DNA from 4 places in the Streptomyces sp. NPDC107575 genome. Region 2 is predicted to be linked to each of the others. Evidence: riboswitches for the same ligand, from Rfam matches in the RefSeq annotation. Region 2 holds a riboswitch; each other region holds the start of a gene.

Region 1 (5,048 bases), on a different contig from region 2:
CGCCCGCCGACACCGAGACCGCCGAGATCACCGAGGAGGCGGGCCAGTGACGGATCAGCTCGCGAACATGGACTTCCACCCCCGGCCGCAGGCGGGCGAGCCCAAGCCGTGGGCGTTCCCGGCCCCTGAGCGCGGCGCGCTGCCCAACGGTCTGACGGTGCTGCGCTGCCACCGGCCCGGTCAGCAGGTCGTCGCCGTGGAGGTGCAGCTGGACGCACCGCTGGACGCCGAGCCGAAGGGGCTCGACGGCGTCTCGACCATCATGGCGCGGGCCTTCAACGAGGGCACCGACAAGCACTCCGCCGAGGAGTTCGCCGCCGAGCTGGAGCGCTGCGGCGCCACGATGGACGCGCACGCCGACCACCCCGGCGTCCGCGCCTCCCTCGAAGTGCCGGCCTCGCGTCTGTCCAAGGGCCTCGCCCTCCTGGCCGACGCGCTGCGCGCCCCCGCCTTCGACGACAGCGAGATCGAGCGCCTCGTCCGCAACCGCCTGGACGAGATCCCGCACGAGAGCGCCAACCCGGCCCGGCGCGCCGCCAAGGAGCTCTCCAAGCAGCTCTTCCCGGCCGACGCGCGCGTGTCGCGCCCGCGCCAGGGCACCGAGGAGACCGTCTCGGCCATCGACGCGGCGGCGGTGCGCGCCTTCTACGACCGGCACGTACGCCCCGCCACCGCCACGGCCGTCGTCGTGGGCGACCTGACGGGCATCGACCTGGACGCCCTCCTCGCCGACACGCTCGGCGCCTGGACGGGCGACACCGCCGAGCCGCGCCCCGTGCCGCCGGTCGTGGCCGACGACACCGGCCGCGTGATCATCGTGGACCGCCCGGGCGCCGTGCAGACGCAGTTGCTGATCGGCCGGGTCGGACCGGACAAGCACGACCGTGTGTGGCCCGCTCAGGTCCTCGGCACGTACTGCCTGGGCGGCACCCTGACGTCGCGTCTGGACCGCGTCCTGCGCGAGGAGAAGGGCTACACCTACGGTGTGCGCTCCTTCGCCCAGGTGCTGCGCTCCGCGCCCGACGGCAGTGGTGCGGCGATGCTCGCCATCAGCGGCTCGGTGGACACGCCGAACACCGGGCCCGCGCTCGACGACCTGTGGAAGGTGCTGCGCACGCTGGCGGCCGAGGGGCTGACGGATGCCGAACGGGACACCGCCGTACAGAACTTGGTGGGTGTGGCCCCGCTGAAGTTCGAGACCGCCGCGGCCGTCGCGAGCACCCTCGCCGACCAGGTCGAGCAGCACCTGCCGGACGACTTCCAGGCACAGGTGTACCGGCAGCTGGCCGCCACTGGCACCGTGGAGGCCACGGCGGCCGTCGTGAGCGCGTTCCCGGCGGACCGCCTGGTGACGATCCTGGTGGGCGACGCCGCGCAGATCGAGGAGCCGGTCAAGGCGCTCGGTATCGGCGAGGTGACGGTGGTCGCGGGCTGAGCGGACCGAGTCCGCCTCTCCAGGCACACCACGAAGCCCCGGCGCCGGTATCGGCGGCCGGGGCTTCGTGGCGTCCGTCACGATCGCCTTCAATCACCACACGATCACAAATGTCCGAATTGATGTAGAGGTTGCCTCTCTGCCCTGTGGCGTGCACTACAAAAGCCGGGTTCTGTTTGTCGATCCAAAGATGCCCCGCTTAGCGTTCCCTCCGGCTGTCCGCCAGACGTACGTCGCGCCCGCGACACCGGACAGTCATCGCCGAGTCCCCGTGGTGCGAGCCAGGGGAGCCGGGGACCCACCGAAGTCCCTGGGGTGAATCGGGCGCTCTTCCCGTGAGGGGAGGGGGCCCGTAGGAGACCTTCCTGCTCCGAACCCGTCAGCTAACCCGGTAGGCGAGAAGGAAGGAAAGGACCAGCCACTTCATGGGGTTCACCCGTGCCACCGGGAAGCACCGCCGTCCCAGCCGCCTGACGCGTACCACCGCTCAGGTCGCAGGCGTCGCCGCCATCACCACGACGGGCGTGGTGGGCGGTCTCGCCGCCCCCGCTCTCGCCGCCGACACCGCGGTCGCCCCGCACGACGGCCTCACGCAGGCCGTCGCCATCGGCGACTCCCTGGCCGAGCAGATCGACGCGCAGGCCACCGCGCAGCAGAAGGCCGCCGCCAAGGCGAAGGCCGAGGCCGAGGCCAAGAAGAAGGCCGAGGAGGCCAAGCGCAAGGCCGAGGCGGAGGCCAAGAAGCGGGCCGCGGAGAAGGCCGAGAAGGAGCGCGAGGCCAAGGAGCGCGCCGCCCGTGAGGCCGAGCGCAAGCGCCTGAACAGCTTCGTGTCGCCGATCGCCGGCTCGTACGTCTCCACCGCCTACCAGGCCGGCAGTGGCCTGTGGTCCTCCGGCAGCCACACCGGCATCGACTTCCACGCCTCCAGCGGCACTTCGGTGCACGCGGTGGGCATGGGCACCGTCGTCGAGGCCGGCTGGGGCGGCGCGTACGGCAACAACGTCGTGATCAAGATGAAGGACGGCACGTACACCCAGTACGGTCACATGTCCTCGATCGGCGTCTCCGTCGGCCAGGACGTCACCCCCGGCCAGCAGATAGGCCTCTCCGGTGCCACCGGCAACGTCACGGGCCCGCACCTCCACTTCGAGGCCCGCACCGGCCCCGACTACGGCTCGGACATCGACCCCGTCGCGTACCTGCGCCAGCACGGTGTGAACGTCTGACCCGACAGCACACTCCACGAAAGCCCCGGCTCCCCGAGCCGGGGCTTTCGCGTTCCCGGCTCCGCACTGTCCAAAAAATATCCCCGGATTCAGTTCCCTCGTCGGAAATTCAACTCCGGTGGAATAGAGTCTTCGGGTAAACGTTCCGGCCGCGCGTCATTCGTGCTTGACCGGGCGTCAATCGACCGCGTATCGCGGGCGTTGAGGCGGAGGTCGAGTCATGCGCATTCCCGCGCAGTCGGTATGCACAGCGATCCGCGACGACATCGTCGCCGGCGTCTACGAGCGCGGCGGCAGGCTCACCGAGGAACTGCTCGCGCGTCGCTACGGGGTCTCGCGCGTGCCCGTCAGGGAGGCGCTGCGCACCCTGGAGGCGGAGGGGTTCGTCGTCACGCGCAGGCACGCGGGCGCGTGCGTGGCCGAACCCACGGAGCGGGAGGCGGCCGACCTCCTGGAGATCCGCATGCTGCTCGAACCCATGGGCGCCGCCCGCGCCGCGCAGCGCCGCACCGAGGCCCACCTCAAGGTGCTGCGCGGCCTGGTCAGGCTGGGGCAGGAGCGCTCGAGGCGAGGTCAGAGCGAGGATCTGCGCTCGCTCGGCAGCTGGTTCCACGAGACGCTCGTCCAGGCCTCCGGCAGCCCAGGGCTGATCACCCTGCTCACCCAGCTGCGCCACAAGATCGCCTGGATGTACGCCGTGGAGAGCCCGGCACGGCCGGCGGAGTCCTGGGCCGAGCACGGCGCCATCGTCGACGCCGTGGCGCGGGGCGACGCGGAGCGTGCGCGCGCCCTGGCCGCCCTGCACGCGGAGCGTGCGACGGCCGCCCACAAGCTGCGCGTCCCCCGCGCGGGCGAGCGTGTGAGGACTTCGCAACATGCAGTCAACACGGTGGGGCGTCAGGTTTAACAACGGCGCCGTATACAAAGAAGCGCGCTATTCGGAGAATGGGTCGAACGAGACGCGGGGTAATTTCCGCTGCCTATTTCTGCCTGTTTCTCGTCGCCGAATTGGTGCCGCATCAGGGAACGAAAAAGCCGCACGCCCCGAAAGGGAGCGCGCGGCTCAGTCGTACAGCTTTTGTCTCTACGTCAGACGGTCTCGGGAAGCTCCTCGAGCCCCTCGGCGACCAGCTTCGCCAGACGGTCGAGCGCGGCGTCCGCGCCCTCGGCGTCGGAGGCCAGCACGATCTCTTCGCCGCCCTGCGCGCCCAGGCCGAGCACGGCCAGCATGGAGGCGGCGTTGACGGGGTTGCCGTCGGCCTTGGCGATCGTCACGGGAACGCCGGCGGCCGTGGCAGCGCGGACGAAGATGGAAGCGGGGCGGGCGTGGAGGCCCTCGGCCCAGCCGACGTTGACGCGGCGCTCAGCCATGTGATGCTGCCCTTCAGGTGTCTCACGGTTGTCTAGACCAGTGTTCCATATCGGGAGGCGTGCGTGACGCGGACCCAGGTCCTCACCGGCACGGCCCTTCGGTCCTCCATAGGGTGCCTTCCGTACGCACGGGCCGCGACCCGTACGACCGACCGCCGTCTGTCGGTGCCCGGCCCTACCCTTGCGGCATGGAGACCCCGTCGGACCGCCATGCGTACCCCGCCCACTGGGAGGCCGACATCGTGCTGCGCGACGGCGGCACCGCGCGGATCAGGCCCATCACCACCGCGGACGCGGAGCACCTGACCAGCTTCTACGAACAGGTCTCGGACGAGTCGAAGTACTACCGCTTCTTCGCGCCCTACCCCCGGCTGTCCGCCAAGGACGTGCACCGCTTCACCCATCACGACTACGTGGACCGGGTCGGTCTCGCGGTCACGATCGGCGGCGAGTTCATCGCCACGGTGCGCTACGACCGGATCAACGCGCAGGGCATGCCGGCCACCGCGCCCGCCGACGAGGCGGAGGTCGCCTTCCTCGTGCAGGACGCCCACCAGGGCCGCGGGGTCGCCTCCGCGCTCCTGGAGCACATCGCGGCCGTCGCACGGGAGCGCGGCATCCGCCGGTTCGCCGCCGAGGTGCTTCCCGCCAACAGCAAGATGATCAAGGTGTTCCGGGACGCCGGATACACGCAGAAGCGCAGCTTCGAGGACGGCGTCGTCCGCCTGGAGTTCGACATCGAGCCCACGGAGGCCTCGCTCGCGGTGCAGCACGCGCGCGAGCAGCGCGCCGAGGCCCGCTCGGTGCAGCGCCTGCTCGCGCCCGGCTCCGTCGCCGTGATCGGCGTGGGCCGTGCGGCCGGAGGAGTGGGCCGCAGCGTTCTCGACAACCTGAAGGACGCGGGTTTCACCGGACGCCTGTACGCGGTGAACCAGGCGTTCGGTGCCGACGTCACCGAGATCGACGGGGTGCCCGCCCACCGCTCCGTACGCGACATCGACCCGGCCGAACCGGTC
Region 2 (5,048 bases):
CGCGGCCGCGCCGGAGGCACAGGCCGTGAAGCCCGCCGTCGCCAACAACAAGCTGGACTCGCAGCTGAAGGACCTGTCCGCCGACGCGGGCGACTTCGCCGACCGGGCGAGCCGCACGCAGGAGCGGATCGACCTCAAGGCCAAGCAGGAGGCGGCGCGCAAGGAGGCCGCCGAGGAGGCCGCGCGCAAGGAGGCGGCGCGGCCCAAGTTCGTGCTGCCGGTGAAGCAGCACGGGCTGAGCGCCTTCTTCGGGCAGGCCGGCGTCAACTGGATGTCCCAGCACTCCGGCATCGACTTCCCCGTCTCGTACGGGACTCCGGTGATGGCCGCGACGGACGGCACAGTGAAGACGCAGTGGAACAGCGCGTACGGGAACATGGCCATCGTCACGGCCAAGGACGGCACGGAGACCTGGTACTGCCACCTGTCCTCGCACACCGTGATGAGCGGTCCGGTGAAGGCCGGTGACGTGATCGCGCGGTCCGGGAACTCCGGCAACTCGACGGGACCGCATCTGCACTTCGAGGTGCGGCCCGGCGGCAACGCGGCGATCGACCCGCTGCCGTGGCTGCGCAGCCACGGCCTCAACCCGAACTGAGCCGCCCCACCCCTGTGGGACGGCTACAGCTTCCGTAGAGCTACAGCTTCTCGACCGGCGCGTACCGCAGCAGCAGACGCTTCGGCTTCGGGTCGCCGAAGTCGATCGACGCCTCGGCCTTGTCGCCCGTGCCCGACACGCCCACCACCGTGCCGAGCCCGAACTGGTCGTGCGTGACGCGGTCGCCGATGGCGAGGGCCACCACCGGCTTGGAGTTCGCCCGGCTCGTGGCGAAGGCCGGCGTCGTACCCGTGCGGGAGCGCGAGGACGACAGGGAGGCCGCGATGCCGCCGCCGATGCTCTTGGTCGAGGCCGCCGGCGTGGACGGGCCGGTCCGCTTCCAGTCCAGGTGCCCGGCCGGGATCTCCTCCAGGAAGCGGGAGGGCGGGTTGTACGAGGGCTGGCCCCAGGCGCTGCGCATCGAGGCGCGGGTCAGATAGAGCCGCTGCCGCGCGCGCGTGATGCCCACGTACGCGAGGCGGCGCTCCTCCTCCAGCTCCTTGGCCTGGCCGAGGGAGCGCATGTGCGGGAAGACGCCGTCCTCGAGGCCGGTCAGGAAGACGACGGGGAACTCGAGGCCCTTGGCCGTGTGCAGCGTCATCAGCGTGATGACGCCGTCGCTGTTCTCCTCGTCGTCCGGGATCTGGTCGGAGTCGGCGACGAGGGCGACGCGCTCCAGGAAGTCGGAGAGCCCTCCGCCGCCCGTCTCGGACTCGCCCTCCTCGCCTGCCTCCTGCTCGAACTCCAGGGCCACGGCGGCGAGTTCCTGGAGGTTCTCGATCCGGGTCTCGTCCTGCGGGTCGGTGGAGGCCTGCAGTTCGGCGAGGTAGCCGGTGCGCTCCAGGATGGCCTCGAGGACCGTGGCCGGGCCGGCGCCCGACTCCACGATCGTGCGGAGGTCCTCCATCAGCGTGTTGAACCGCTTCACGGCGTTCGCCGAGCGGGCCGCCATCCCGTACGCCTCGTCGACGCGGCGCAGCGCCTGCGGGAAGGAGATCTTCTCGCGCTGGGAGAGCGCGTCGATCATCGCTTCGGCGCGGTCGCCGATGCCGCGCTTGGGCACGTTGAGGATGCGGCGCAGCGGCACCGAGTCCTCGGGGTTGGAGAGCACCCGCAGGTAGGCCAGGACGTCCCTGACCTCCTTGCGCTCGTAGAAGCGGACGCCGCCGACGACCTTGTAGGGCAGGCCGGTGCGGATGAAGATCTCTTCGAAGACACGGGACTGCGCGTTCGTCCGGTAGAAGACCGCGACGTCGCCCGCGAGCGCGTCGCCCGCGTCGGTGAGCCGGTCGATCTCGTCGGCGATGAACTGCGCCTCGTCGTGCTCGGTGTCCGCGACGTAGCCCGTGATCTGGGCGCCGGGGCCCTCGTTCGTCCACAGGTTCTTGGGGCGGCGCGACTCGTTGCGCTCGATCACCGCGTTCGCCGCGCTGAGGATCGTCTGCGTGGAGCGGTAGTTCTGCTCCAGCATGATCGTCGTCGCGTTCGTGTAGTCCTCTTCGAACTGCAGGATGTTGCGGATCGTGGCGCCGCGGAACGCGTAGATCGACTGGTCCGCGTCACCCACGACGCACAGCTCGGCCGGGTCGGCGCCCTCGCCCTCGGTGGGGCCGACCAGCTCGCGCACCAGCGCGTACTGCGCGTGGTTCGTGTCCTGGTACTCGTCGACGAGGACGTGGCGGAAGCGGCGGCGGTAGTGCTCGGCGACGTCCGGGAACGCGCGCAGCAGGTTCACCGTCGTCATGATCAGGTCGTCGAAGTCCAGCGCGTTCGCCTCGCGCAGGCGGGCCTGGTACATCGCGTAGGCCTGGGCGAGGGTCTTCTCGAAGCCGTCGGCGGCGGTCCCCGCGAAGTCCTCCTCGTCGATCAGCTCGTTCTTCAAGTTGCTGATCTTGGCGCTGAAGGACTTCGGCGGGAACTTCTTCGGGTCGAGGTCCAGGTCGCGGCAGACGAGCGCCATGAGCCGCTTGCTGTCGGCGGCGTCGTAGATCGAGAAGGAGGACGTGAAGCCCAGCTTCTTGCTCTCCCGGCGCAGGATGCGGACACAGGCGCTGTGGAAGGTGGACACCCACATCGCGTTCGCGCGCGGGCCGACCAGGTCCTCGACACGCTCCTTCATCTCGCCCGCGGCCTTGTTCGTGAACGTGATCGCGAGGATCTGGCCGGGGTGCACGCCGCGCTGGGCGAGCAGGTACGCGATGCGGTGCGTGAGGACGCGGGTCTTGCCCGATCCGGCGCCGGCGACGATGAGCAGGGGGGAGCCGCCGTGCACCACGGCCGCGCGCTGGTTCTCGTTCAGCCCCTCCAGGAGGGAGGCCGGGTCGAGGACCGGGCGCGGGGCGCCGTTCCGGTAGTGGGCGTCGCGCTCGGGGGGCACGCCGAACAGCCCGTCCGGCATCGGCTCCGGGGCCCCGTCGTCGTACTCGGGGTCCGGGGGCGGCGGCGGGGGTTCCTGCTCACCGCTCGGGGAGCCGGGCGCGCCCTTCTGGAGGCCGGTCAGGAAGCTGTCGTCAAAGAGGCTGCTCATCGCTCTACGAGTCTAGGCCGCCCCACTGACAACCCGTGGCTGCCTTCGGAACTCCAAGAGCCCTCCAGAGGGCAGATCACGAAAATGTATCGGGCATATCGAACATCAACCTTCACAGCAGCCACACGAGTTGGCTACGGTGCAGCCGGGCAGCCCGTCCCCCCGCCCGCGAATGTCGCGGCGAACGGGAAGCCCCCGCCGAGTCCCGTACGCCGCGAGGCAGGGAACCGGGGACCCAACCGACCTTGGGGTGAATCGGTCAGCCGACCGTAGGGCAGCCTTCCACGCCCGAACCCGACAGCTAACTCGGTAGGCGGACGACGGAAGGAGTCGCCTGCCTTGGCGTCGCACCGCAAGCCCCGCAGCCGTTCCCGGATGACCGGCGGTCTTCGCACGACCCCCGCGGTCGGGATCACGACCGCCGCCCTCACCTCCGTGGCCCTGCTCTCGCAGACGGCCCAGGCCGCGCCCGCGCAGCCGTCGTCCAAGCCGCGCCTGGAGGAGGTGCAGAAGAAGGTCGACTCCCTGTACCGGCAGGCCGAGGTCGCCACCCAGAAGTACAACGGGGCGAAGGAACGGACCGACGCCAAGAAGCGGCAGGTCGACAAGCTCCTCGACGATGTCGCGCAGCGCACCGAGGAGATGAACACGGCCCGCCAGAAGCTCGGCAGGTACGCCGCCGAGCAGTACCGCTCGGGCAGTGTGAGCGACACCGCGACCATGTTCCTCGCGGACGACCCGGAGGACTACTTCTCGCAGCGCCAGCTGATGAGCCGGCTGACCGAGGAGCAGAAGAAGTCGATCGACGACTATCAGAAGCAGACGCGCGAGACCGCGAAGAAGCGCACCGAGGCGCAGTCGAGCCTGGAGGACCTCACCGATTCGCAGACCGAGCTGAGGTCCACGAAGGAGACCGTGCAGACGAAGCTCTCCGACGCGCGTCAGCTGCTGTCCAAGCTGACCGCCGAGGAGAAGGCGCGGCTCGCCGCGATCGAGAAGGCCAAGGAGGAGGCCGCCCGCAAGAAGGCGGCGGAGCTGGCCGCCAAGCAGAAGGCCGAGGAAGCGGCGAAGCGGAAGGCGGCCGAGGCGGCGAAGGAGCAGTCGTCCGGCTCCTCGTCCGGTTCCTCGGGGTCGTCGTCCGGTTCCTCCGACGCCTCGTACGCGACGAAGGCCGCGCAGGCGCTCGCGTTCGCCAAGGCACAGGAGGGCAAGCCGTACGTGTGGGGCGCCACGGGCCCGGACTCGTACGACTGCTCGGGCCTGACGCAGGCGGCGTGGAAGTCCGCGGGGATCTCGCTGCCGCGGACGACCTGGGACCAGGTCGAGATCGGCAAGACGGTGCCGCTCTCCGACATCCAACCCGGTGACCTGGTGTTCTTCTACGACGACATCAGCCACGTGGGCCTCTACATGGGCGACGGCATGATGGTCCACGCGCCGAAGCCGGGCGCGGTCGTGCGCGAGGAGTCGATCTACTACGACGGCACGTCGTCGATCCACAGTGTGGTGCGGCCGGCCTGACGTACGTACGCGGAAGGGCCCGGCAGGTCACGGCCTGCCGGGCCCTTCCGTGTGCACGGCGCGTACGGCCTGTGCGCGGTCGCTCAGGTCCAGAGCACCGCGATGAAGATGTTGACGACGGTGAGCGCGCCGACGGTGATGAAGAGGCCCTTCTCCGCCTTCTCCTCGTCCCGCTTCACGTAGACGATGCCGAGGATCACGATCAGGAGCGCGAGCTTCACGCCGATCTTGATGTTGTTGACGGTGCTGCCGTCGGCCTGGTTGAGGCCGACCAGGGCGACGCCGGTCACCAGCATGGTCAGGGCGCCGTGCAGCATCGCCTTGTTGAAGCGGGCCGCGCCCTCCTTCATCGCCGACATCTGCGTGAGGAAGCCGCCGAGCAGCGAGGCGATGCCGATGATG
Region 3 (5,048 bases), on a different contig from region 2:
GCGCTGGTGCTGTACCACTTCTCGACGAAGGAGAAGCTCGTCGCGGCCGCGTTCGCGCACGCCGCCGAGAGCGACCTGGCGCATCTGCGCAAGCTGCTCGGCCGCCGCACGACGGCCCTGAAGCGGCTGCGCGCCGCGGTGCGCTGGTACGCGCCGACGGGGCAGGCCAAGGGGTGGCGGCTGTGGATCGAGGGCTGGGCGGCGGCGCTGCGCGAGCCCGCGCTGCGGGAGGTCACGCGGGACCTCGACCGGCAGTGGAAGGCGGCGCTCGCGGAGGTGGTCGCCGAGGGCGTGGCGGCGGGCGAGTTCGCCTGCCCGGACCCGATGGGGGCGGCGCTGCGGATCACCGCCCTACTCGACGGGCTCGCCGTGCAACTGACGGCGTACGACGGCGGGCGCGCCAGGCCGGCCGCGGTGTCACGGGCCCGTATGCAGGAGTGGGTGGACGAGGCGCTCGCCCGCGAACTGGGGCTCGAGCGCGCGGAGTTGACGGCCGCGGGGCGCTGACGGAAGCCCGTCAGCGCCGCCGCAGCGCCACAGAGGCAGGCGTCAGGACGCCGCCTCCAGGTGGGCCTTGACCGCGTGCGGGTCGATGAAGCCCTTGGCCTGCACCCGGTCGCCGGAGGACTCGCCGCGCAGCCGGCGCCCGATCCACGGCACGAGGAACTCCCGCGCCCAGTGAATGTCGTCTCGCCGCACCTCGAACGTGCCGCGCGGCGGGAGCAGCGGCCACGCCTGCTCGGGGTCGGCCGGCACCTCGACGCCGAGCGCCTGGGCGGCCCGCAGCGCCACCCGGGTGTGCCCCTCGGGCGACAGGTGGAGCCGGTCGTCGTCCCAGGCCCTGCGGTCCTGGATGGACTTCAGGGACCACAGGTCGAGCATCACGCAGCCGTGGCGGTCGGCGATGGCCCGCACATGCATGTTGTACGTGGCGATCTTGCCGCGCAGGTGCTTGAGCACGGCCACGTCGCGGGTGTCGAACCCCGTGGCGACCATGACGGTGCCGGCCGCGTCGGCGAGCTTGACGACCGCCTTCTCGAAGCGCTCGGCCACGTCGTCCGGGTCGGTGCCGGGGCGGATGATGTCGTTGCCGCCGGCGACCAGGCTCACCAGGTCGGGGGCGAGCTCGACCGCCTTGGGGACCTGGTCCGCGACGATCTGGTCGAGAAGCTTGCCGCGCACCGCCAGGTTCGCGTACTTGAAGGTGTCCTCGGGGACGCGGTCGTCCAGGAGGACGGCGAGCCGGTCGGCCCAGCCCGCGAACTTTCCGTCGGGGCCGGGGTCGCCGACGCCTTCGGTGAAGCTGTCTCCCACGGCCGCGTAGGACCGGATCGTGCCGTTGAGTGAGTCCCTGAGTGCTCTCGATTCGTTTGCCACGACCACACATCTTTCACCCTCGGATGTGACCTACGCGACCGTAGCCAGGGGTTGACGCGTGGTGAGATAGCCCACTCGCCGCCTGGGGAATAAGTGCGCGAACGCACTTCGGCGCCCGGGGAACAACCCCGGGCGCCGAAGAGAGCGGGCCGTCGCGTCCGCTACGAAACGTCTCAGGCGTTCACGCCGTGCTCGCTCAGGTAGGCGATCGGGTCGATGTCCGAGCCGTAGTCCGCGGTGGTGCGGACCTCGAAGTGCAGGTGCGGTCCGGTGACGTTGCCCGTCGCGCCGGACTTGGCGATCTCCTGGCCGGCCGTCACGGTGTCACCCTGGGCGACACCGATCGAGGACAGGTGGCCGTACTGGGAGAAGTGGCCGTCGGCGTGCTCGATGACGACCTCGTTGCCGTACGCGCCGCCCGAGCCGGTCGACACGACGGTGCCGTCGGCGATCGACTTCACGGAGGTGCCGGTCGGGATCGAGTAGTCGGCGCCGGTGTGGCTGCCGCTGGACCACATGGATCCGGAGTTGCCGTAGCCGTGGCCCTGGGCGCCGTCGACCGGCGCCACGTAGTCGCCGGAGGCGGTGGTCTTGGCGCTCGCCTGCGTGGCGGTGGCCTCGTCGGCGGAGCCGCCCTCGGCCGCGCCGCCGAGGTCGAGCTTGACGCCGATCTTGAGGTGGTCGGCGTTGGAGCCGACGGCGTCCTTGTTGTCCTCGTACAGCTTCTTCCAGCCGCCGTCGACGTCCTGCGCCTTGGCGATCTTCGAGAGCGTGTCACCGGCCTTGACGGTGTACGTCGTGGCGTCGGCGGTGCCGCCGGACGTCGCGGCCTGCGCGCCGGTGGCGCCCATCAGCGGCAGCGCCACGGCGACTCCACCGGCGGAGGCGACGGCGGCGACACGGGCGATGCGGCGGGAGGTCGAAAGGCGGTGCTTTCCCTTTGCGGGCATGCTGAATTTCCTCTCCGTCGCCTACGAGGTGAGCTGTCGGGTTCGGGCTGGAGATGCCCGGCCGCACCCGGAGTACGGGCACGGCTTCACCCCTAGCCGCTTCGGGAAATCCCCCTACGCGGCGTCGTGCGTGTGGGTCCCCCGCTCCTGCCGTGACGGGTAGTCGAAAGGAATCCGGGCGGCGGCAGGACTAGGCGTTCCGACCGGATTGATTGGTGACCGTAGGCGAACCGCAATGGCGGCGACAACTGCCGAATTCACCTGCGGCGGCAATTCCTTGGGTTTCTGAGGCCTCCCTGTGTAACCCTGCGTCGACATTCCCCGCTTTACCAACGCCATACCTTCGGGGATTACTGGGGAGGCAATCCGGGCCGCCCGCCACACAGCGTCACGAACATGAGGCCGGTCACGCACACGCCCACAAGCCCCTTCGATTCACGCACAGTTGGCACAGATCGGAACGAATCGGACAGATGGTTGCCTGTGGAACCGATGTCGTATCGTCAGGAGCGCGCCCGCCGGCGACCCAACGCCGGTGCACCGATTGGGAGGAGCCCCTGTGACGCAGCACGCACCGTCCACCGAGCCCGAGCTGACCGGAGTGCGCAACTTCCGAGACGTGGGCGGCCTGCCCACCGTGGACGGCCGGCGCGTGCGCCAGGGCGTACTGTTCCGCAGCGGTCACCTCGCCCACGCCACGGCCGAGGACTCGACCTTCCTCTCCTCGCTCGGCCTGCACACCGTCTTCGACTTCCGCAACGCCGCGGACCAGAAGCTGGAGGGCGCCGACGTCGAGCTGCCCGGTGTGCGCAATCTCAACCTGCCGCTCAACGACCCGGCCGACGGCGCCGAATTCTGGGCCATGGTCCGCGACGGCGACATCGAGCAGCTGCGCCAGATCCTCTCCGAGGGCCGGGCGGCCAACCGCCTCGTCGAGTCCTACCGCACCATGATCAAGGAGCGCACCGCCGAGCACAGCCGCGTGCTGCACTCCCTCGCCGAGGACAGCCTCCCCGCGCTGATGCACTGCGCGGCCGGCAAGGACCGCGCCGGCCTGTCGATCGCGGTGACGCTGCTCGCGGTGGGCGTGGAGCGCGACGCCATCGAAGCGGACTACCTCAAGTCGAACGAGAAGCACCGCCGCTACAACGTGCGCCGCACCGCCACCGCGAAGGACGCCTACTCCCCCGAGGTCATGGAGCTGCTCAGCCCGCTCTTCGACGCCCGCATCGAGTACCTCAACGCCGGCCTCGAGACCATCGACGAGCAGTGGGGCAGCACGGACCGCTACCTCGAAGAGGGCCTGAAGCTCACCGCGGCCACCCGCGAGCGGCTGCGCGAGCGGCTCCTCGACTGACGGTCGGGCGTCATACGGCGCCGCGCCGGGCGTCACCTGCCGCCCGGCGCCGCCCTCGCCGTGACACCGGGCGCCGAACGTCACCCCTCCCTGTCTCGCAGCGCCGCGCGGGCGGGGAGGGTCACCGCGAGCAGGCCGAGGCACACCGCGCCCCCGGCGAACGTGCCGTACAGCAGCGGCGGTATGTACGGGGACTCCCCCGTCATTCCGCGCATCATCGGGGTCAGCGTGATCAACGCGATGGCCGTGCCCAGCGCCACCCCCGCCGCCGACACCAGCAGGCTCTCCCAGCGCAGCATCCGCAGCACCTGGCGGCGCGTGGAGCCGACGAGGCGGAGCACGGTCAGTTCGCGGCGGCGGTCCAGGACCGTCATCACCAGGGTGTTGACCGCCGCGACGGCGGCGAAGCCGCCCAGGACCGCGGCCATCATGTAGTTGGACCAGGCGCCCAGTTCGTCGTCGACGCTCCGCGCGACGGCGTAGCCCGAGGCGTCGGTGACCTGGCCGAGCGCGGTGAGCGGCCCGGCGTCGCCGCCGCGCACCAGCAGCGTCCCGTCGAAGCCCGAGGTGACGTGTCCTGCCAGGGAGGCGCGGTCCATGGTCACCGCCGGCAGGCCCAGGCCCCGGCCGTAGACCGCGGCGACCTCCGGGCGTGCCTTCGTGCCGTCGGGGAGATAGAGCGGCAGCCTGTCGCCGACCTGCACCTTCGCCGCCGTGGCGAGGGTCCGGTCGATGGCGATGCGGCCCGCGCCCACCCGGTCCAGGCTGCCGCCGCGCACATCCAGGTCCTGCACCTTGGCGAGCTCGGCACCGGAGCCCGAAATGCCCTGCGTCGCGGTCGCCTGCAGCGACGTCTCGCCGCCCGAGTCGACCGGGACGAGCACCTGCGTGTCGAGCAGGCTCACCGCCGCGTCGACGCCGGGGGCTCGGGCGGCCCGGTCGGCCGCGCCCGCGGGCAGGCCCGCCGGGTTGGTGACGACGTGGTCCGCCGTGAGGCCCGCGCGCAGCTGGTCCGCGGAGACCTTGCTCTCGCTCGTGTGCATGAACACCAGCGTCGAGGCGAAGGCCATCGCCAGCACGATCGGCGTGATCGCGGAGGCCAACCGGCGTGAGTTCGTACGGGAGTTGGCGGCCGCCAGCGAGGCCGAGGCGCCGCCGCCGCGCAGCAGCGCCCCGAAGAGCGTCGCGCACAGCCGGGCCACCAGCGGGCCGAGCAGGGCGACGGCGAGCATGAAGAGCATCACGACGCCGAGGGAGGCGTTGGCCGCGTCGGCGCCGCCGGTCGTGGCCGCGACGCCCGCGAGCGCCGAGCCGCCGCCGAGGGCCGCGAGGCCGAGCACGGTGCGGATGACGCCCGGGCGCAG
Region 4 (5,048 bases), on a different contig from region 2:
GCAGGGCCGCGCGGCCCGTGAGCCGGGAGCGGCGGGCCTGCCGCTTGTTCTGCGAGCGGTAGACGCGCTCGGCGGTCTGCTCGCCCAGCACGCGCAGGCGGGTGGCCGTCGAGAAGCGCTCTCTGGAGTCCCTGTCCCGCACCTTTCCGGGCATCGCCTGCTTCCGCCTCCCCGCTCACGTACGTACGTCCCCGCACACGGTACGGGACCGAGTGCGGGGACGTACGTATCTACAGCGTCAGGGAAGCTCAGCCCTTGAAGCGCGGGAACGCGGAGCGACCGGCGTAGACCGCCGCGTCGTCCAGGATCTCCTCGATGCGCAGCAGCTGGTTGTACTTGGCGACGCGCTCGGAGCGGGCCGGGGCGCCGGTCTTGATCTGGCCGCAGTTGGTGGCGACGGCGAGGTCGGCGATCGTGACGTCCTCGGTCTCGCCGGAGCGGTGGGACATCATGCACTTGAAGCCGTTGCGCTGGGCCAGCTCGACGGCGTCCAGGGTCTCGGTCAGCGAACCGATCTGGTTCACCTTCACGAGCAGGGCGTTCGCCGAGTTCTCCTCGATGCCGCGGGCCAGGCGCTCCGGGTTGGTGACGAAGAGGTCGTCGCCGACGAGCTGGACCTTGTCGCCCAGCTTCTCGGTGATGACGTTCCAGCCGGCCCAGTCGTCCTCGTACAGCGGGTCCTCGATGGAGACGAGCGGGTACGCGGAGACGAGCTCCTCGTAGTACTCCGTCATCTCGGCCGCCGAGCGCTCCTTGCCCTCGAACTGGTACTTGCCGTCCTTGTAGAACTCGGAGGCGGCGACGTCGAGGGCGAGGGCGATCTGCTGGCCGGGAACGTAACCGGCTTCCTTGATGGCCTCGAGGATCAGGTCCAGGGCCTCGCGGTTCGAGCCCAGGTTCGGGGCGAAGCCGCCCTCGTCGCCGAGGCCGGTGGCCAGGCCCTTGCTCTTCAGGACCTTCTTCAGCGTGTGGTAGACCTCGGCGCCCCAGCGCAGGGCCTCGGAGAAGGACTCCGCGCCGATCGGGGCGATCATGAACTCCTGGATGTCGACGTTGGAGTCGGCGTGCGACCCACCGTTCAGGATGTTCATCATCGGGACGGGCAGCAGGTGCGCGTTCGGACCGCCGAGGTAGCGGAAGAGCGGCAGGTCCGAGGCCTCGGAGGCGGCGTGGGCCACGGCGAGCGAGACGCCGAGGATGGCGTTGGCGCCGAGCGAGCCCTTGTTGTCGGTCGCGTCCAGGTCGAACATCGCCTGGTCGATCAGGCGCTGCTCGGTGGCGTCGTAGCCGACGAGCTCCGGGCCGATCTGCTCGATGACGGCGAGGACGGCCTTCTCGACGCCCTTGCCCTGGTAACGGTTCGGGTCACCGTCGCGGAGTTCGATGGCCTCGAAGGCACCGGTGGAGGCACCCGACGGGACGGCCGCGCGGCCGGTGCTCCCGTCGTCGAGGCCGACCTCGACCTCGACCGTGGGGTTGCCTCGGGAGTCCAGGATTTCCCGGGCTACGACGACGTCGATGGACGGCACGAGCATCTCCTTCTGGGATGTGACGAAGCTGTGCGGGCGGCCGTCGGAACAACGGGTCCCGCCCCCCTGAGCCTAACCGGCTCGCGCTCATCGGCCATCCGAACGCCCGCCTCGTGGACAACGCCGTTAGCGAAATGTTCCTTAACGGAACAAAAACAGCGACCTCCGTCCCGGCTGTGCCGGGGCGGAGGTCGCCGAAGTGAGCGGCCCGTGGGGACGGGGTGCGGCGGGGCTCGGCGTCCGCCGATGCCGAGCCCGTGCCTGATGGCCTGGGAGGGCCTTGGGTCCTGTGCGGACCGGTGGCCCCTGCGCGGGGCCGGACGTCTTAGCTGAGGTGCAGCTGCTGACCCGGGTAGATCAGGTTGGCGTCCTTGACGATGTCCTTGTTCTTCTCGAACAGCTGCTGCCAGGTCGTGTCGTGCGCCTCGGCGATCTTGCTGAGGGTGTCGCCGGACTTGACCTTGTACTCGCCGTCGCCCTTCTCGACCTTGTTGCCGGTCGGGGTGGTGACGGTGTCCTGCTTCGGGGCGGCCTGCTTCGGGGCCTCCTGCTTGGGGGCCTCCTGCTGCTGCGGCTGCTGGCGCTGCTCGGAACGGTCGGCGCGCTGCTGGGTCTCCTGCTTCGGAGCCTGCTGCTGCGCGGACGAGTCGTCGCCGCCACCCTCGTTCGGGGTGGAGGAGAGGCCCGAGCCGCAGTTCGGCCAGGCACCGCTGCCCTGGGAAGCGAGAACCTTCTCGCCGACGGCTATCTGCTGCGCCTTGGACGCCTGGTCGGCGGTGGAGGCGTACTGGTCGCCGCCGTAGGCGGACCAGGTGGAGGACGAGAACTGCAGACCGCCGTAGAAACCGTTGCCGGTGTTGGTGGACCAGTTGCCACCGGACTCGCACTGCGCGACCTGGTCCCACTCGGAGGTGGTGGCGGCGGAGGCGGAGGTCGCACCCATCAGCGGCACGGCGACGGCGGCAGCGGCGACGCCGCCGAGCGTGGCGACGCGGACGGCCTTGGACGGGCGGCGGTGCTTGTTCTTGCCGGAAAACAGCATGGAGATGTCTCCTCACCGACGCCTGCGAGGTGAGCTGTCGGGTTCGGGCCAGTGAGTGCCCGGCAGACGCATCCTTGTGCGCTGCTTAACCCCAAGCCCGTCCGGTCTCCCGGAAGGGCGGCTTACCTGGGTCCCCCGCTCCTGCCTACGGCGCTTACGCGACGACTGTTCCCGTACGGACGTTGGCAGGATTCGGCGTGACATCCGTCGGGGCCCGCTGAAGCGAGCGGTCACGAACGTAAGCGGTCGATCCGCCCGATTTCAAAGTCGATCAGGGGCTTTGAGACCCATGTCTCACTCGATCGACATCGGACAAAGCCCCCTCAACCGACCTGAACCCCCGCTACCTTTTGTCCGATCCGTCCCCAAGATCCAGGCTCTGACCAGGAAGGATGAGGTCTGGGTCGGTACCGACCGTCTCCTTGTTCCGCTCGTAGAGCGCGTCCCAGCCGCCGTGCACGTCCTGGGCCTTCGCGATGTCCCAGAGGTTGTCGCCGGCGTGCACCTCGTACGTGTCGCCGGCGCGCTTGTCGTCGCGCGAGGCGTGACGGCCCTCTCCCGTACGGGAGCCGGAACCGTCGTCGTCGGCGCGGTCGCCGCGGTGGCGGCCGGAGGAGGAGTCGTCCGAGGCCGCACCGGAGGGCGAGGCGGACGGTGCGGCCGTCTCGGCGGGGGCGTCGCCAGAAGGCGCGTGGGACTTGTCACTTGACGGGGTCGAGGAGTCCTCGGCCTTGTTACCGGAGGTATCGCCCGACTCGTCGGCCGACGGGCCGTCCGACGCCTCGGGGTCGACGGACTCCTCGTGACCCTTGTCTCCCGAATCCGCGTCTCCCGAATCCGTCGCGTCCGGGGAAGAGGAAGCGGTCTTGTCGGCGTCGGCGTCCTCGTCCGACGCGCCGTCCGCATCGGTGTCGGACGAGTCGGAGGGCTGCGCCGACGGCGACGCGGACACGCCCGGGTCGACGTCCGCCGAGCCGTCGTCCTTGGTGAGGTCCGAGGTGAGCGAGCACATCGGCCAGGCGCTCGGGCCCTTGTCGCCGAGAACCTTCTCGGCGACGGATATCTGCTGCGAGCGGCTGGCCTGATCGGCACGCGGGGCGTAGTCGAGCCCCCCGTACTCCTCCCATCTCTCCTGCGTGAACTGGAGACCGCCGTAGTAGCCGTTGCCGGCGTCCAGGCTCCACTGCCCGCCGCTCTCGCACTCGGCGAGCTTGTCCCACGCCTGCGTGGTCGCGGCGCTCGCGCCGCTCGCGGCGAACAGCGGGATCGCGATGGCGCTGCCGGTGACTCCGGCGGCGACGACGAGAGCAGGGGCCTGACGGGGGCGACGGTGACGACCGTTCCCGGAGAGCATGCGTTTGCCTTTCGCGAGACTGATGCTGCTACGCGCGACGGGTGGTGCGAGTGGTGCGGGTTGTGCATGTGTCGCGATGATCCGTGAACGTAGCTGCACTCGAACGCCTGTCACAAGTCGATGCAGCGTAGATCACGTGAAAGTCACATTGTTGACGGTCCGTCAGTTCCGGCCGGGTTCTGACGCGGGGTGAACTCCACCGGGAGCGTGCGCAGTCCGCGCATGATGAGCCCGCCGCGCCACCGCAAATCGGTCGGTTCCACCGCAAGTCGCAGGTCCGGGAGGCGGCTCAGGAGCGTGCCGAGAGCGGCCTGTCCCTCCAGGCGGGCGAGCGGGGCGCCGATGCAGTAGTGGATGCCGTGCCCGTAGCCGAGGTGCTGGTTGTCGCGGCGGGAGAGGTCGAGGGTGTCCGGCTCGGTGAAGCGCGCCGGGTCGCGGTCGGCGGCGGCCAGCACGACGAGGACCGGGTCCCCGGCGCCGATCTCCTGGCCGCCGATGGTCAGCGGTTCCCTGGCGAACCGCCAGGTGGCCATCTCCACCGGCCCGTCGAAGCGCAGCAGTTCCTCGACCCCGGTCTCCAGCAGGCCCCGCTCCCCCGCCGCGATCGACCGCTGCAGGCGCTCGCGCTGCTCGGGGTGGGTGAGCAGCGCGTACGTGCCGTTGCCGATCAAGTTGACGGTGGTTTCGAAACCGGCGAAGAGCAGGATGAAGGCCATCGCAGCGGCCTCGTTCTCCGTGAGGTGTTCGCCGTGGTCGGAGGCGCTGATCAGGCCGGAGATGAGGTCGTCGCCCGGGTCGTTGCGCTTGCGGTGGATCAGCTCCACCAGGTACGCGCGGATCCGCTTCACCGCCCGACCCACGCCGCCGCGCGGTCCCCCACCGTGGCGGATCATCATGCCCGCCCACTCACGGAAGTCGTCCTGGTCCTCGCTCGGGACACCGAGGAGGTCGCAGATGGCGTAGATGGGGAGGGGGAAGGCGAAGTCGTGGATGAGGTCGGCCTCGCCCTTCGCCTCGAAGGCGGCGATGAGGTCGTCCGTCAACTGCTGGACGCGCGGCGCGAATTCGGCGACTCGGCGCGGGGTGAACGCCTTCGAGACGAGGCGGCGCAGCCGGGTGTGGT

The links. A riboswitch is a leader RNA that binds a small molecule or an ion and turns the genes downstream of it on or off. The one in region 2 is predicted to bind cyclic di-AMP.
Region 1: it holds a riboswitch for cyclic di-AMP, as region 2 does, so the genes downstream of both, ACZ7L4_RS07325 (M23 family metallopeptidase) here and ACZ7L4_RS22000 (C40 family peptidase) in region 2, are expected to answer to the same signal.
Region 3: it holds a riboswitch for cyclic di-AMP, as region 2 does, so the genes downstream of both, ACZ7L4_RS11220 (M23 family metallopeptidase) here and ACZ7L4_RS22000 (C40 family peptidase) in region 2, are expected to answer to the same signal.
Region 4: it holds a riboswitch for cyclic di-AMP, as region 2 does, so the genes downstream of both, ACZ7L4_RS36645 (transglycosylase family protein) here and ACZ7L4_RS22000 (C40 family peptidase) in region 2, are expected to answer to the same signal.

What each region holds. Positions count from the first base shown of each region.
Region 1 is NZ_JBVKBG010000002.1:116,856-121,903, forward strand. It holds gene ACZ7L4_RS07315 (M16 family metallopeptidase) at 1-50, shown strand, start outside; gene ACZ7L4_RS07320 (M16 family metallopeptidase) at 68-1,435, shown strand; cyclic di-AMP (ydaO/yuaA leader) riboswitch at 1,685-1,847, shown strand; gene ACZ7L4_RS07325 (M23 family metallopeptidase) at 1,861-2,661, shown strand; gene ACZ7L4_RS07330 (GntR family transcriptional regulator) at 2,882-3,568, shown strand; gene ACZ7L4_RS07335 (HPr family phosphocarrier protein) at 3,751-4,032, opposite strand; gene ACZ7L4_RS07340 (bifunctional acetate--CoA ligase family protein/GNAT family N-acetyltransferase) at 4,221-5,048, shown strand, end outside.
Region 2 is NZ_JBVKBG010000004.1:510,426-515,473, reverse strand. It holds gene ACZ7L4_RS22010 (M23 family metallopeptidase) at 1-598, shown strand, start outside; gene pcrA (DNA helicase PcrA) at 639-3,125, opposite strand; cyclic di-AMP (ydaO/yuaA leader) riboswitch at 3,312-3,456, shown strand; gene ACZ7L4_RS22000 (C40 family peptidase) at 3,465-4,646, shown strand; gene ACZ7L4_RS21995 (hypothetical protein) at 4,730-5,048, opposite strand, start outside.
Region 3 is NZ_JBVKBG010000002.1:1,031,619-1,036,666, reverse strand. It holds gene ACZ7L4_RS11230 (TetR/AcrR family transcriptional regulator) at 1-507, shown strand, start outside; gene ACZ7L4_RS11225 (SGNH/GDSL hydrolase family protein) at 550-1,332, opposite strand; gene ACZ7L4_RS11220 (M23 family metallopeptidase) at 1,551-2,327, opposite strand; cyclic di-AMP (ydaO/yuaA leader) riboswitch at 2,331-2,503, opposite strand; gene ACZ7L4_RS11215 (tyrosine-protein phosphatase) at 2,887-3,684, shown strand; gene ACZ7L4_RS11210 (FtsX-like permease family protein) at 3,765-5,048, opposite strand, start outside.
Region 4 is NZ_JBVKBG010000009.1:101,555-106,602, forward strand. It holds gene ACZ7L4_RS36635 (FtsB family cell division protein) at 1-154, opposite strand, end outside; gene eno (phosphopyruvate hydratase) at 249-1,529, opposite strand; gene ACZ7L4_RS36645 (transglycosylase family protein) at 1,855-2,571, opposite strand; cyclic di-AMP (ydaO/yuaA leader) riboswitch at 2,576-2,734, opposite strand; gene ACZ7L4_RS36650 (transglycosylase family protein) at 2,915-3,925, opposite strand; gene ACZ7L4_RS36655 (cytochrome P450 family protein) at 4,069-5,048, opposite strand, start outside.